DNA from 4 places in the Mesorhizobium sp. M0047 genome. Region 1 is predicted to be linked to each of the others. Evidence: predicted binding sites of a transcription regulator. Region 1 holds the regulator's gene; each other region holds the start of a gene.
What was found. Region 1 encodes PhoB, which activates phosphate uptake and scavenging genes when phosphate is short. Its sites were predicted from a motif close to TGTCATNNANCTGTCAT; they were not measured.

Region 1 (4,039 bases):
GGTGGACGGAACTCGTCGGCCCGTAATTGGCGTCGATATACCATTGCAACTCACCATTGCTGCTCAATGTGCTGCCGTTCGGCGCGCCCCACGAGAAATTGGAATTCCAGGTGCCGTCCTGCCCGTCCCGAAGGCTCAGCGTGTTGAATTCGTCGGCGAAGGACAGCGTCATTCCGGACTTGTCTATCGGCAGTTCGAACTGGGCGGACTGCAACTTGTCGATGGTCGTATTCTTGAACACCAGGATCTCGTCAGATCCGAGGTTCAGCATCACGTTCGATTCCACCTGAACCATCTGCGAACGGACGGCATCGAACGAAGTGAAGTCATAGCCGTTAAGGCGCACCACATCGGTCGCACCGAAATCGAAGATAAGATCGCTCCCATTTCCTTTGGAGATGGCGAAAGTGTCGGCGCCGTCACCGCCGATCAGGACATCATTTCCCTTGCCGCCATCCAGCGTCTGATGACCCGACCCGCCCTTGATGATGTTGTCCAACGCATTTCCGAACGCATATCGATTGGCGCCGGTAACGACCAGGTTCTCGAAATTGTCGGGGAGCTTGTAGCTCATCCAGGTGTCGATCGTGTCGATCCCGGCCCCGGGATCTTCGACCGCCTTATTGTTGGTGGAATAGAGGTGATAGTAGTCATCGCCGGCGCCACCGTACATCGTGACATTGACGCCGGTGTCTCCCCAGAAGGAGTCGTTGCCTGAGGTGCCGTGCAGTTCGGCCCCGGCTCCGGTTGCCGAGAACCAATGACTGGACGCGCCGGTGTAGGGAAGAGGAATACCTTTGGCGTTTAAGACCGTGCTCATCAGAAATCCTTCCTCTTAGTGTCCGACCTGGTCAAGTCATTCGGCGCAGGGTCCGGCGACCGCTTTCAAAGCAACGTTGCAACGAACGAGATCGTTCCCGCGGAATCGTCATCCGATCCAAGATCGTATTGGCTATTCGGAGCACATACAATCAATAAAGAAGAGGGAAACTCGCTCTTAGTCGGATGCAATTTTTAATAAAATTGCGCATTTATGCGAAACCACGTCCTCTAGTGGGCACATAGCCATATTAGTTCGAATTGTTTCTTGAGGCGCGCGACTTTGATCGGAGGTCTGCGGGCAAGATAGCAATGTGACCAACTAAAGTGTCACGGGCCGTGCCTGCGGCCAGCCTGGCAGAAAAGCGAATTGGGAGATCGGAGGGCAATCGCCAGCCAGTCAAGGTACGCGCCGAGCCCACGACCGCGAAGGGCAGTTTAGACTTCGATCCTGCCTGCTTGAATGTCTGCCATCGCGTGGCCATTGGCGACCACCTGCTGATCGAATTTGAACCTTGGTTCCGATCTATCGGCTAATCTTCCCTGATAGCGTACCCTGCACCCCGAATGGTGCGGATCACGTCGGGCATGCGGCCGTTGTTGACGGCCTTGCGCAGCCGCCCGACATGCACGTCTACCGTGCGTTCGTCGATGTAGATCGTTTCGCCCCAGACGTTGTCGAGCAGCTGGCTGCGCGAGAACACGCGGCCGGGATGGCGCATCATGAATTCGAGCAGGCGGAATTCGGTCGGCCCGAGCCGGATCTCGCTCTTCTTGCGATAGACCCGGTGCGATTCTCGATCGAGCACGATGTCGCCGACCTTCAGCACGCTGGACAGCAGTTCCGGCTTGGCACGGCGCAGCAGCGCCTTGACCCTGGCCATGAACTCCGGTGTCGAAAACGGCTTGACCAGATAATCGTCGGCGCCGGTCGAGAGGCCCCGCACGCGATCGCTCTCCTCGCCGCGCGCGGTCAGCATGATGATCGGCAGCCGCTCGGTCTCGGGACGCATTCGCAGGCGCCGGCAGAGTTCGATGCCGGAAACCGCCGGCACCATCCAGTCGAGCACCAGAAGGTCAGGCACGTTCTCCTGCAGCCGGATCTCGGCCTCGTCGCCGCGCGTCACGACCTCGACCTGATAGCCCTCGGACTCCAGATTGTAACGGAGCAGCACGCCTAGCGGCTCCTCGTCCTCCACCACCATGATGCGTGGCGCGATCATCGGCTGGTTACCTCTGTCGTCATGCCGCGGGCGCGGACATTGTCGTCTCGTCCTGTTTCGGACGATTGGCCGGCAGCTGCGTGCCGGTCAAAACATAATAGGCATTTTCCGCGATGTTGGTGACATGGTCGCCGATGCGCTCGAGGTTCTTGGCGCAGAACAAAAGATGCGTGCACGCGGTGATGTTGCGCGGGTCTTCCATCATATAGGTGAGAAGCTCGCGGAACACGGAGGTGTATTTGACGTCGATGCGTTCGTCGTCGGCACGCAGTTTCGCCAGCGCGGCGGCGTCACGCGCCGCATATTCCTCGATGACGCCCTGCACCTGGATCAGCACCAGTTGTGCCATTCCATCGATCGAGTGCGAAAGGTCGCGCGGCGTGACGCTGAGGCCGACAGTGCCGACACGCTTGGCGATGTTCTTGGCAAGGTCGCCGATGCGTTCGAGATCGCCGGCCATGCGGATAGAACCGACGACATGGCGCAGATCATCGGCCATCGGCTGCCGCTTGGCGATCAGCGTGATGGCGCGGTCGTCGAGCTCGCGCTGGCGCGCGTCCATGATCGCATCATCGGAGACGACGCGCTGTGCCAAGGCGTTGTCGGAATTCAAGAGCGCCTTGGTCGCACCGCCGACCATCGAGCTGGCGAGATCGCCCATGTCGCTGATGAGCTTGCTGATCTGACCGAGATCCTCGTCGAAAGAAGCGACTGTATGTTCGCTCATGATCCTGTTCCTCGTATGCCTGAGCTCAGCCGAAGCGGCCGGTGATGTAGTCCTGCGTGCGCTTCTCGCGGGGCGACGTGAATATCCTCTCCGTGCGGTCGAACTCGACCAGCTCGCCCAGATACATGAAGGCCGTCTGCTTCGATACGCGCGCCGCCTGCTGCATGTTGTGGGTGACGATGACGATCGTGTAATCGGCTTGCAACTCGTCGATGAGCTCCTCGATCTTGGCGGTCGACAGCGGGTCGAGCGCCGAAGCGGGCTCGTCGAGCAGGATGACTTCCGGCTTCACCGCTACGGTGCGGGCGATGCAGAGCCGCTGCTGCTGACCGCCGGAGAGGCTGAGGCCGCTGGCGTCAAGCTTGTCCTTGACCTCGGTCCAGAGTGCCGCGCGCTTCAGCGCCTGCTCGACGCGGCCGTCCATCTCCGACTTGCTCAGCTTCTCGTAGAGCCTGATGCCGAACGCGATGTTTTCATAGATCGACATCGGAAATGGCGTCGGCTTCTGGAACACCATGCCGATCTTGGTGCGCAGCAGGTTGAGGTCCTGCGAGCGGTCGAGAACGTTCTGGCCGTCGAGCAGCACCTGACCTTCGGCCGTCTGCTTGGGATAGAGCTCGTAGATGCGGTTGAAGACGCGCAGCAGCGTCGACTTCCCGCAGCCCGAAGGCCCGATGAAGGCGGTGACGCTGCGCTCCGGCAAGGACAGCGTAATGTCCTTCAGCGCCTTCGACTGGCCGTAGTAGAAGTTGAGGTTCTTGACCTCGATCTTGGCCTTGGCGGTGGCCTCGGCGGCGATCGTCATGTCTGGAGACAACATCTGGCTCATTTGTCCTCTCTGCGTCCGGTCAGGCTGCGCGCAACGATGCTGAGCGCAAGAACCGTCAATGTGATGATGAGTGCGCCAGTCCATGCCAGTTGCTGCCATTCCTCGTAGGGGCTGAGAGCGAACTGGAAGATGGTGACAGGCAGGCTGGCCATCGGCGCGTTGAGATTGCTCGACCAGAACTGGTTGTTGAGCGCCGTGAAGAGCAGTGGTGCCGTCTCGCCGGAGATACGGGCGATCGACAGCAATATGCCGGTGACAATGCCCGATAGCGCGGCGCGGTAGGCGACCGACTTGATGACCACCCAGCGCGGTGCGCCGATCGCGGTGCCGGCTTCGCGCAAGGCGTTCGGCACCAAATTGAGCATGTCTTCGGTGGTGCGTACCACCACCGGAATGACGAGGATGGCGAGCGCGACAGCACCGGCGATTGCCGAGAAATGC
Region 2 (4,039 bases), on a different contig from region 1:
CACCGATGTCGCCATCAATACGCCCAGCGGCCCGCGTTGGTTTTCGTGGATCGAACTATCGGTGCGCGACAAGGACAGCGGCGCCGTTTCGCATCGCGCCATCGCCCGCGACATCACCGCCCGCAAACGCGCCGAATCCTCGCTGATCACCGCACGCGAACGGGCCGAATACGCCAGCCAGGCCAAATCGCGCTTCCTCGCCACCGTCAGCCATGAAATTCGCACGCCGATGAACGGCATCATGGGCATGGCCAGGCTGCTGGCGGACACCAGCCTGTCGCCGGAGCAGCAGACCTATGTCGGCGCCGTCTCGACCTCAGCCAGCGCATTGCTTGCCCTGATCGAGGATCTTCTCGACTACTCCAAGATCGAAGCCGGGCGCTTCGACCCGGAGCCGCAGCCGATGTCGGTGCGCGAGATCGCCGACAACATCATCGAATTGCTGGCCGCGCGCGCCTTCGCCAAGGATATCGGGCTGGGCTGCTATGTCGAACCCGACGTGCCGCAGTTGATCACTGCCGATCCGGGCAGGGTCAGGCAGGTGCTGCTCAACCTTATCGGCAACGCCATCAAGTTTACCGACAGCGGCGGCGTGTTGGTGAGCGTTGCGCGTGTGCGCACCGAAACCACCGACCGCATTTGCTTCACCATCGCCGATACCGGTCCGGGCCTGCACGATGAGGATCTGGACCGCATTTTCGAGGAGTTCGAGCAAGCCGACGGCACGTCGACGCGTGCGCATGGCGGGGCCGGTCTTGGCCTTGCCATCTCCAAACGCCTGGTGGCCGCCATGGGCGGCACGATCTCGGTGTCCAGCCGGATCGGCCAGGGATCCGAGTTCGTCTTCGAGATCCCGGCGATAGCAGCCACCGAGGCACAGCAGGGCCGCCAAAACGCGCTTTCGGGCAGGCGCGCGGTGATCCTTTCGAAAAACGCTGTCGAGGCCGATGCCATCGCCCGCACCATCCGCGCCAATGGCGGCGCGGTCGACCTCGCCACCACCGCCGCGCAAGCCGCACCCTTCGCCGCCGGCTGCGATGCGCTTCTGGTCGATGCGGCCATGGAAGAAAGCGACGGAAGGCTGCTCAAGCGCCTGCGCCTGAGCGGTTTTTCCCACTGCGAGGCCATCACGCTGATCGCGCCGACCGACCGCGGTATGCTCGGCGAGTTCCGCGCCAGCGGCTACGCAACTTTCCTGGCCAGGCCGGTGCGCGGCGGAACGCTTCTGCGCGTGCTGTTGAGCAGCCATGCCCCAAGCGTCATCCAGCCGCAGCTGGAAAGGCGTGGCGGGCCGACACTTCGCACCGTCAGCAACCGACAGCGGGGCCTGTCGGTGCTGATCGCCGAGGACAATGACATCAACGCCATGCTGGCCCGCGCCACGCTGTTGAAGGCCGGGCATCGCGTCAAAGTGGTCGGCAACGGCAAGGCCGCCGTCGAGGCTGTCACGGGCGCCGGGCACAACCACCGCTTCGACGTGGTTCTGATGGACCTGCACATGCCGGTCATGGACGGATTGGACGCGATTGCCGCCATCCGCCGCCATGAGGAAGAAACCGCAATGTCGCCGGTGCCGATCATGGTACTGTCGGCCGACAGCCAGGAAAAGACCCGCCATGCGGTATTGGCTCATGGCGCCAGCGGCTTTGTCACCAAGCCGCTCGACCCTGAGGCGCTGGTCAATGCCGTCGAGGGACAGGTCGTCGCGGCCTGAGTTTTTCACCGTCCAATCCGCGCCACGCGATCACGTAACGTAGCCGGTTGATCGTATTCGCCAGCCGACGAAGTATTGCCCGCAAGGCCGCATCACGGTACTGTCACAATCCTGTTGCACCTACACCGTATCCCCGTGCCAAGAGGGATGGCTCGAAGGAGAATCACTCGTGCATACAGTTATGCCGGAATGTGACACTCGGCCGAACGCCAGCAGCGCGCTGCTTGCCGGACGTAACGCCGATTGCGTCATGAAGGGCGCAGCACTGGGCCGTATAGGTAATCTTGAAGTGCGACTCGCTCGCAACGAAGCCGAGATCGCGGCCGCGCAGGAAGTGCGCTACCGGGTGTTCTACGACGAACTTGGCGCCAGAAAAGACCTGTTCCAGACCCATGACCGCCGTGATGCCGACCGGTTCGACCCGCTCTGCGACCATCTGCTGGTTTTGGACACCACGCTTTCCGGCCCCGAACATCGCCGCATCGTCGGCACCTATCGGCTGCTGCGGCAAGAAATCGCGGCCACCGCCGGAGGGTTCTATTCGGAAGGTGAATTCGAGCTGACCAAGCTCATCGCCCGTCACCCCGGCCAGCGTTTTCTCGAACTCGGCCGCTCCTGCGTTTTGCCGGAATACCGCTCAAAGCGCACTATCGAGGCATTGTGGCAAGGCATCTGGGCTTACATCAACCACTACGAAATCGGTGTGATGACCGGTTGTGCTTCCTTCCACGGCACGGTGCCGGCGGCGCATGCCGAGGCACTCACCTACCTCGCCCACCATTGCCGAACGAATTCGGCCTGGGATGTGCGCGCGGTGTCCGGGCGCTACTGCTCGATGGACCTGATGCCGATCGAGGCGGTCAACACCAAGGCTGCGATCGCGGCGATGCCGCCCTTGGTCAAGGGCTACCTGCGCGTTGGCGCCCGCATCGGCGATGGCTGCGTCATCGACCGCGAATTCTCGACGGTCGACGTCTTCGTCGTGATGCCGGTCAAGGAAATCGGCGCCCGCTACGTCAACTATTATGGCGGGGAAGCCCAGCGCTTCGCGGCGTGATAGCGAATAGCGAGAATTACGCCGCAATCCTGCGGGCTGCCATCCCTATTCGCTACTCCCTATTCGCTATTCGCTCCTTCACGGAATATCTTCCGGGCGCCGACCGGGTCGGCTCTTGTAGGACGGAAACGACCAGCCGAATTTGAGCGCGCCGCCACGCACAAGGAACGCCGCGGCAAAACCGGCGAGGTCCGAAGTGAGCGGCGGCAGCCCGGCAAGATCGCCAAGTGTATAGAGGCCGGCACCGGCAAGGGCTGCTGTGACGTAGATTTCGGGCCTGAGCAGCACCGATGGCTCGCCAGCCAGGAGATCGCGCAGAATGCCGCCGGAGGTGGCTGTGAGCACGCCGGTGATGACGGAGACGACCGGCGAACCGGTAATCGCCAGTCCCTTGGCGGCGCCCATCACCGAAAAGGCGGCGAGCCCGATGGCGTCGAGCCAGAGCAGCCATTTCCAGCGCGATTCGACGCGATGCGCGCCGAAGAAGACCAGCGCGGCAACCACGGCGCAGATCATCACATAGCTGGAGTTGGCGACCCAGAAAACCGGCAGGTTGAGGATGACGTCGCGAAGCGTGCCGCCGCCTATCCCGGTGACGCTGGCCAGGAACAGGAAACCGATGATGTCGAGTTGTTTGCGCGAAGCCGCAAGTGCCCCGGTCGCGGCGAAGACGGCGACACCGGCATAGTCGAGAAGCGCGATGGGGTTCATGAAGCGAACAATGAAAGAGTGAGTAGCGAATAGCGAGTAGCGAATAGCACGAAGCCGCGCAGCAACTCTTGCGTATTTCCTATTCGCTACTCGCTACTCCCTATTCGCTTGTCCGTTCAGGCGTCTTTCTCAGCCTGCTCGTTCACCGGTCCCGGCTCGACCGGCGCTTCAGCGGCGGCAAACTTCGGACCGCCCTTGGCGACGCCGACCATGGCCGGGCGCAGAACCCGCTCGCCGATCGAATAGCCCGGCTGCACGACCTGGACCACGGTGTTGGCCGGAACATCCGGATTGGGCACTTCAAACATCGCCTGATGGAAATTGGGATCGAACTTCTCGCCTTCAGGGGCGAGCTTCTTGACCCCGTGCCGTTCCAGCGCCGACAGCATGGCGCGCTCGGTCAAGTCGACGCCTTCGATCAACGCCTTGAAGCCGGCGTCACCCGAGGCCTTGGCCTCGGCCGGAATCGCGTCCAGCGCACGGCGCAGATTGTCAGAGACCGACAGCATGTCGCGGGCGAAATTCGCAACCGCATAGGTGCGCGCATCGTGCACGTC
Region 3 (4,039 bases), on a different contig from region 1:
CTTCGGCATCGACATTCTGCAGGATGGAGATGCGCGTTGCGGCGCCGCCGGCAAGCAGCTTGTCGAAAGTCTTGTTCTCGGCGGTCGGCAGGCTCAGCAAGGCAACGCCCTCGACATAGTAAGGCCGGGAAAAATTGACCAGCTGCGAGCGCTGGGCGCTCATGGTCATGAACTGGATGGTGATGTCGACCTTGTTGGTGGTCACGTTGGGGATGCGCTGTGCCGGATCCTGCATGACGAATTCGACCTTGGTCGGATCGTCGAAAAGGCCCTTGGCGAGAATGCGCCCCATGGTGATGTCCATGCCGACCAATTCGCCGGCATCGTTCTCGAAGTGCCAGGGTGCGTTGGTGCTGCCGGTACCGACGATCAGCTTGCCGCGATCGAGCACGGTGCGCAGCAGGCTGTCGGACGCTGCCTGGGCAGCGGCTTTCTGGGCATCGACGGTTGCCAGCACGCCAGCCGTGGCCAGCCCTGCCATTCCAAGTTTCAGAAAATCACGTCTTCCGGATGTGTCGTTCACGGCGACCTCCTTTCGTGTTGTGTTCCCCTTGTGCACAGGCAAGACACACGTCCGGTGATTTTGTCTCTTACAAGAGACGAGTGTATCCTGTACAAGACAGATATTAACACCGGGAATCGACAATGCAAGATGGCAATACCTCCGCGATTTCAGCCGACGAGAAAATCTCGGGCTCCCGTGAAAAGGGACTCAACCGGGTGCTCGAGATTCTGGAGTTTCTTCACACGACCCAGCGGGCGATCGGCATTGGCGACCTTGCCAAAGGGGTGAATGCACCCCGTTCGACGACCTATACGCTGGTGCGGTCGCTGGTCGATGCGGGCCTGCTGGAATTGGAAAGCGACGGCAATCGCGTCTATTTCGGCAAGAAGCTCTATCTCTATGGAATGGACTATGTGCGGGGCAACGACCTCCTCAGACGAGGGCGTCAGGAGGTCGACAATCTATCGCGCGAGACCGGCGAGACGTCCGAACTGTGCATGCTGCAGAGCGGTCGCTACACGATCGTCCACGCGAGCCCAGGCACCAGGCCTTTTCGCATCAGCTCTGCCACCGGCCTGCAGATACCGCTGCCCTGGACGGCCTCGGGGCGACTGCTTCTGGCGGGGTTGGACAGGGCTGAAATCGAAGCCATGGTGTCGGACGACGATCTCGTGCTGCCCGACGGTCGCAAACTGCGGCTTGACGATTTTGTCACCGACATCGCAAAGGCGCGAGTCGCCGGCTATTGCGTCACCTCGGGCCTGGTCGATGCCTATACGAAATGCCTTGCCGCGCCGGTCTTTTTGGCGCCGGGCAAGGTCGAGGCGACGATGTGCCTGGTGGTCCCCATCGATACGTCCGAGGAGCGGACCGGCGAGCTCATCGGCCTGCTGCGTGATCGTGCTGCGAGACTTTCGACCGCCGCATAGGCGCTCGAAAGCGTACGCGCCCTTCAGGCAATGATGTCGGGAATGATCTTGTCTTCCAGCGCCATCAGCCGGTCCTTGAGGAACAGCTTCTTCTTCTTCATGCGCTGGATCTGCAGTGGATCGCAGGCCATGGCGATCATCGCGTTGATGGCCGCATCGAAATCGGCATGCTCCTGCTTCAGCCGGGAATATTCGAGCCGGATATCAGCCTGTTCCTGATCGGACATTATCTACCGTCTGCACGTCTGCGGCGCCCAAAAATGGGCCTGATTGGGCGGGGCCGGCGGGATTTTGCAACCGGCGCGCAGCCCATATCACATTTCACATTGTCGTGGAATGCTACCACGGATCATTCGACATCGCTGCCGGAAGGTGACACACTGTCATCATGCCGTCACAGAAGCGAACCTGCGGTGGACGCGCCATGACGGCTGCAATCGAGGAAACCATGAAAGGGAGAACCAATCATGTCTCTTGCATCCCATCTTGATGAGTTGCAGCGGAAACACGGCGACATCGAACGTGAAATCGATGACGCGATGAACCATCCATCGGTCGATGACCTCGAAATCGTGAATCTCAAGCGACGCAAGTTGGCACTCAAGGACGAGATTGAAAAACTCAGAGGGAAACCGACCACGCATTGATGCCCTCCTGACATAGCCGCTCACCGTCCGCGGCTTCTTTCCCCGGCGGGTGCCTTCCGCCGGCCTGGGAGGTTTTGATTTCCGGCACTGGGCCATCAGCCTGAGCCGGATTTCCACCCGGCTTAATTTCCGCTTCGGCCGTCGCCGGATTTCGCCAGATCATCGATTGTTTCTGGTCCTTGGCGGCGGGTCGATTCCGGCCAGTGGCGACCTGTCGCCATTGACAAGCCATCTTTGCTCATCCACCTCATGCCCGGACTTTAGCGCATCGCCCCGGGGCGCCTCTGTGCGTCCAAGGGGACGTAAGGCGCTCCAGAGACAAAAGGCTGGCCGGCATGACCGGATATTTTTCCTCTCCTTTCCCTCGCCGCACCTCGGTCGGCGTCGATGTCGGCGGCGTGGTCGTCGGCGGCGGAGCGCCCATTGTCGTGCAGTCGATGACCAACACCGATACGGCCGATATCGACCGGACAGTTGCGCAAGTTGCAGCACTTCACCGGGCGGGCTCCGAGATCGTGCGCATCACCGTCGATCGCGACGAGAGCGCCGCCGCAGTGCCGCGCATTCATGAGCGGCTTCAGCGGCTTGGCATCGACGTGCCGCTGGTCGGCGATTTCCACTATATCGGCCACAAGCTTTTGGCAGACCATCCGGCCTGCGCCGAAGCGCTGGCCAAATATCGCATCAACCCGGGCAATGTCGGATTCAAGGACAAGAAGGACCGGCAATTCGGGGCGATCGTCGAGATGGCGATCAGACACGACAAGCCGGTGCGCATCGGCGTCAACTGGGGGTCGCTCGATCAGGAACTGCTGACCCGGCTGATGGATGAGAACCAGGACAAGGGGTTTCCGCTGACGGCGCAGGAAGTGACTCGCGAGGCGATCGTGCAATCGGCGATCCTGTCGGCCGAGTTGGCGGAAGAGATCGGCCTTGGCCGCGAGAAAATCATCCTGTCGGCCAAGGTCAGCGGCGTGCAGGACCTGATTGCCGTCTATACCGAGCTCGCCACCCGCTCCAACCATGCGCTGCATCTCGGCCTCACCGAGGCAGGCATGGGCTCGAAAGGCATCGTGGCTTCGTCGGCTGCCATGGGCATCCTGCTCCAGCAAGGCATCGGGGATACCATCCGCATCTCGCTGACGCCGGAGCCGAACGGCGACCGCACACGCGAGGTGCAAGTGTCGCAGGAATTGCTGCAGACCATGGGGTTTAGGCAGTTCGTGCCGATCGTCGCCGCTTGCCCCGGCTGCGGCCGCACGACCTCGACCGTGTTCCAGGAACTCGCCCAGAACATACAGGCGGATCTGCGGAAAAACATGCCGGTGTGGCGCGAAAAATATCCTGGCGTCGAGAACCTCAAGGTCGCGGTGATGGGTTGTATCGTCAACGGCCCGGGCGAATCCAAGCATGCCGACATTGGCATTTCGCTGCCCGGCACCGGCGAGACGCCGACAGCGCCTGTCTTCATCGACGGCAAGAAGGCGGCGACGTTGCGCGGGCCCTCGATCGCTGCGGATTTCGAGAAAATGGTCGCCGACTATATCGAGCAACGGTTCGGCCGCGGCACGGCCGCGGCCGAGTGAGCCCATGCCGAAACTCTACTCCGGCGGCCACCTGAAGGCGTCTTCTGCGCTTCCGGTGCTCACGGACCAAATGTCCGCTGCGCGCGTCGCCGGGGCGACCCCGAAGCCACCGTCACCTGGCTCGCCGGAGCGAGTTTCGGCACGGGTTCAGCGCTCGATGCAGCGTTTCCTTGGGGCTGCGCTGGTTCTGCTTTGCGCCTTGGGTTGGGCGACGCTGGTTCAGGCGGATCCGCCGCAATCCGCCAAGCAACGGCTGATAGGCAAGGTCTGCAACCTGATCCAGGCGCATGCCGACCAGAATGGTCTGCCCAGGGATTTCTTCGCCCGGCTGATCTGGAAGGAAAGCCGTTTCGATCCCAACGCCGTCAGCCC
Region 4 (4,039 bases), on a different contig from region 1:
CATTCTGCGGCTGGCCGTCAACGAACACCAGCTGAGGACGGGAACGTCCGTGACCCTCACGCTGGCCGGACAGTTGCCAGAGCCCGGCGCGTCGGAGAAGATCAGTATCTATCGGTTCGTGCAGGAAGGGCTGAACAACGCCTATCGCCACGCGCGAGGCAAGGATCAGGCGGTGAGTGCCGGAATGAAGGGTGGCAGGCTTTACGTTGAAGTATCGGATGCCGGGCCAGGCTTCGATCCGGCACGGGACGAGGGCCTCGGGCTCGCCGGCCTCAGAGAGCGGGTCGAAAGCATTGGCGGCCAGTTTGAAACCTTGACCGGGCCGCAAGGCACGCGTCTGGTAATCCGTCTATCGGTCGAGGAGCAAGCATGACTGGTGTCATTCGCATCGCCATTGTCGACGATCATCCCCTCTTCCGCGAAGGTGTGACTCGCAGCCTATCGGAGATCGGAGGCTTCGATATGGTTGGCGAGGGTGCCACGGCGCAGGATGCCGAACGCATCGTCTCGACCGTTCGGCCGGACATATTGCTGCTCGATATTTCGATGCCGGGCGGCGGCCTGGCCGCGGTTGCAGGGATCCTCGCCGGCCATCCCGCCCAGAAGATAGTCATGCTGACCGTTTCGGAGGCCAATGCCGATGTGACCATGGCCCTGAATGCAGGGGTGTGCGGCTATGTGCTCAAAGGCATCGGATCGCGCGCGCTTGCCGATATCCTGCGCAGCGTGGCGGCCGGCGAAAGCTATCTTTCGCCGACGCTTTCGGCTCGCCTGCTTTCGGATCTCCAGTCCCAGCATCCGACCAACGGCAATGCGGACCGGCTGCGGCAACTCACGGAACGGCAGACGGAAATTCTGCGGCTGGTGGCGGAGGGGCTAAGCAACAAGGAAGTCGCGTTGCGGCTGGAGCTGCAGGAGAAGACCGTCAAGCATCACATGACCGGGGTGCTGTCGAAACTCAATGTGCGGAACCGCACCGAAGCGGCTTTGATGATGCGTGAGCTGCGCGACCGCAACCAGTCTTAAACCCCCAAACGAGGTCACCTCCGCCGGGGGCGACGGAGGTGACGTGTGAAGCCGGCCGTTGCCTGTTGGTCGGCTTCACAAGGCCTTGAGACGGCCGACGTCGGCCGGTGTGGCCCGGCGGTCGATGATCGTGCGACCGAGCGCATCCTCCATCCTGAAACGACCGTTCTCGAGCTTTTCCGTTATGCCGTCGGGATGCCGGATTGTGATCTTGTTGCCTGTCACGTCGACCTCGTCGCCGGTCGTTGCATTGACATGGCTCGCGCTGTTGCCGTTCTTACCCTTGTTGGCACCCGACTTGCCGGCATTGCCACTGTTGCCATTCCCGCTGCTACCGCTATTGCCGCCGCCGCCATTTCCGCCACCGCCGTTTCCACCACCGCCGCCGTTGCCGCCACCGCCCTTGCCGGCCTGTGCGCTGGCGGCGTAAATCGCGGGAACGGAGCCGTGGAAGGCAATTTGATAGGGAGCGATGGTCAACGCCAGCGCAGCCGCGGATCTAAGTGCAAGCCGGCAACGAGGCGTTGTGAGCGATCTGTGCATCCTGATCTCCGTCGATTGAGCCCGGCGCGCCCACCTTCAACGTTGCAGTTGCAACCAACATCGCCGAAAGACGCGGTGCCCGGAAGCGACCTCCGACCGTTGCCGTTGTCACCCAGGACCTTTGCAAGCGCAAGATTGGACTAAAGTCCTAATCGCATGCTATATTAGCTTTGTATGAACGGCGCCGCGATCGCCATCGTCGAGCGGGATACTGGGTTTCCGTGATGCCTGACGACGGCAGACGCCGAACATCAAGTCACCTCCGCCGGGGGCGGCGGAGGTGACTGCGAAGCAGGCCCTTGCCTGGGTGGCCTGCCTCACAAAGCCTGAAGACGACTGTAATCGCGCGCCGTCGCTGCACGTTCGACGATCGTTCGGCCGAGCGCATCCTTCATCTCGAAACGGCCGTTCGCGATCTCTTCGGTGGTGCCATCGGGATGCTGTACCTCGATCTTGTTGCGATCCACGTCAACCTTGTCGCCAGTGGCCGCGTTGACGTGATGGCCGGCTCCGCCATCGTTTTGGCTTTTTCCGGTTCCGGAATTGTCGGTGGTGCCATGATCGTTGCTGGCGCCGTCGTCGCCGCCACCAGACCCGGAATTTCCGCTGTTTCCGCTGCCGCTTCCGCCGCTTCCACCAGCGCCACCATCATGTCCGCTATCCTTGGCGTGTGCGGCTGCGGCAATGGGGCCGGGCGCGGAGCCGTGGAAAGCGAGTTGATAGGGGGCGACAGCCAGCGCCAATGCCGATGTTGCTCTCAGAGCCAGCCAACGAAAGCGGGTGGGGGTCGATCCGCGCATCACGGACCCTCCTATACATCAGGCCGATGCCGGCTTTGGCAAGCGGCCGACTATTGCCGGCATAGTGGCCTTGGCATAGGGGGCCCACGACCAATGCCGCACCGACAGGGACCTTTGCTCGGCCTGACCAGGACTTTGGTCCCTCGCGTCGCTCGGTTGCGAAAAGGGTCGGCTGGCGGGTCGTGAAATCCGGTTGAAAGCGACTGGAGATGTCACGAAAATGTGATCGACCGGCTATAAGGGGTTAAACAGGCAACACGCTCCAGCCATCGCCCAAAGCCAGAGGCAAGTCCCAAATGACCGAAAAACGCTCCCCCGACGCCCGATTCCGCACCAGCCTGCTCGAGGAAAACGACGGCCCCGCAACCAACCCTACGGACAACCGCACCATGGGCGAGATCATCGCCGCGCGGTTCTCGCGCCGTGGCTTCCTCAAAGGTTCACTGGCCGTCTCGGCCATCGCCGCAACCGTTAGTCCGCTGGCGCTGGTCAGTGCGGACGAGGCCCGGGCCGCAGAAGGCTCCGCCTTCGCGTTCGACGAGTTGGAGGCCGGCATCGACGACAAACACCATGTCGCGCCGGGCTACGATGCCGATGTGTTGTTGCGCTGGGGCGATCCGCTGTTTGCCGATTCGCCGGAGTTCGACCCGACGAAACAGTCGGCGCAGGCTCAGGCGAAACAGTTCGGCTACAACAACGACTATGTCGGCTATCTCCCGATCGACGGTTCGGCCGAACACGGCCTGCTGGTGGTCAACCACGAATACACCAACCCGCATCTGATGTTCCCGGGCATCGTCAAGATCGTCGACAAGGACGGTAAGAAATCAGCCGAAGTCGCACCGCTCTCGAAGGAGCAGGTCGATGTCGAGATGGCTGCCCACGGCGGCACCATCGTCGAGATACGCAAGGTCTCGGGCAAATGGCAGGTAGTGCGCGACGGCAAGCTCAACCGTCGCATCACCTCCAGCACCGAAATGGCGCTGTCTGGTCCGGTCGCCGGCCACGATCGCGTCAAGACCAATGCAGACCCGTCCGGCACCAAGGTTTTCGGCACATTCAACAACTGCGCCGGCGGCGTCACCCCCTGGGGCACCTATGTGATGGCCGAGGAGAACATCCACGGCTATTTCTCCGGCGACCTGCCTGAGGGCCACAAGGAGGCCGCCAATTACAAACGCCTTGGCATTCCCGAAAGCGCCTATGAATGGGCCGCCCATTACGATCGTTTCGACCTCGCCAAGGAGCCCAACGAGGCCAACCGCTTCGGCTGGATCGTAGAGGTCGATGTCAACGATCCGACCTCGACGCCGAGGAAGCGCACCGCCATGGGCCGCTTCAAGCACGAGGGCGCCGAATCGATCGTCGCCAAGGACGGTCGCGTTGTCTTCTATCTCGGCGACGACGAGCGCTTCGACTATGTGTACAAATTCGTCACCAAGGCGGCGTTCAATCCCAACGACCATGCCGCCAACAAGGATCTGCTCGACGACGGTACGCTGCATGTCGCCAAGTTCGCCGAAGACGGTTCGGTCGAATGGCTGCCGATCGTCTTCGGGAAGGCGCCGCTGACGACTGAGAACGGCTTCGCCAGCCAGGCCGACGTGCTGATCGAAACACGCCGCGCCGCAGACCTGCTTGGCGCCACCAAGATGGACCGCCCCGAGGAC

Region 2: the regulator PhoB is predicted to act here: its motif matches at 1,816-1,832, upstream of olsB (l-ornithine N(alpha)-acyltransferase).
Region 3: the regulator PhoB is predicted to act here: its motif matches at 1,816-1,832, upstream of NKJ89_RS22885 (YdcH family protein).
Region 4: the regulator PhoB is predicted to act here: its motif matches at 2,580-2,596, upstream of NKJ89_RS23255 (PhoX family protein).

Annotation. Positions count from the first base shown of each region.
Region 1 is NZ_JAMYUW010000019.1:59,273-63,311, forward strand. It holds gene eglC (endo-1,3-1,4-beta-glycanase EglC) at 1-820, opposite strand, end outside; gene phoB (phosphate regulon transcriptional regulator PhoB) at 1,353-2,042, opposite strand; gene phoU (phosphate signaling complex protein PhoU) at 2,062-2,769, opposite strand; gene pstB (phosphate ABC transporter ATP-binding protein PstB) at 2,795-3,598, opposite strand; gene pstA (phosphate ABC transporter permease PstA) at 3,595-4,039, opposite strand, start outside.
Region 2 is NZ_JAMYUW010000002.1:47,814-51,852, reverse strand. It holds gene NKJ89_RS01980 (ATP-binding protein) at 1-1,714, shown strand, start outside; gene olsB (l-ornithine N(alpha)-acyltransferase) at 1,896-2,771, shown strand; gene NKJ89_RS01970 (trimeric intracellular cation channel family protein) at 2,850-3,482, opposite strand; gene grpE (nucleotide exchange factor GrpE) at 3,599-4,039, opposite strand, start outside.
Region 3 is NZ_JAMYUW010000026.1:69,520-73,558, forward strand. It holds gene NKJ89_RS22870 (transporter substrate-binding protein) at 1-523, opposite strand, end outside; gene NKJ89_RS22875 (IclR family transcriptional regulator) at 646-1,434, shown strand; gene NKJ89_RS22880 (YdcH family protein) at 1,458-1,661, opposite strand; gene NKJ89_RS22885 (YdcH family protein) at 1,902-2,081, shown strand; gene ispG (flavodoxin-dependent (E)-4-hydroxy-3-methylbut-2-enyl-diphosphate synthase) at 2,417-3,667, shown strand; gene NKJ89_RS22895 (transglycosylase SLT domain-containing protein) at 3,825-4,039, shown strand, end outside.
Region 4 is NZ_JAMYUW010000027.1:54,565-58,603, reverse strand. It holds gene NKJ89_RS23275 (sensor histidine kinase) at 1-373, shown strand, start outside; gene NKJ89_RS23270 (LuxR C-terminal-related transcriptional regulator) at 370-1,026, shown strand; gene NKJ89_RS23265 (hypothetical protein) at 1,102-1,569, opposite strand; gene NKJ89_RS23260 (hypothetical protein) at 1,887-2,369, opposite strand; gene NKJ89_RS23255 (PhoX family protein) at 2,666-4,039, shown strand, end outside.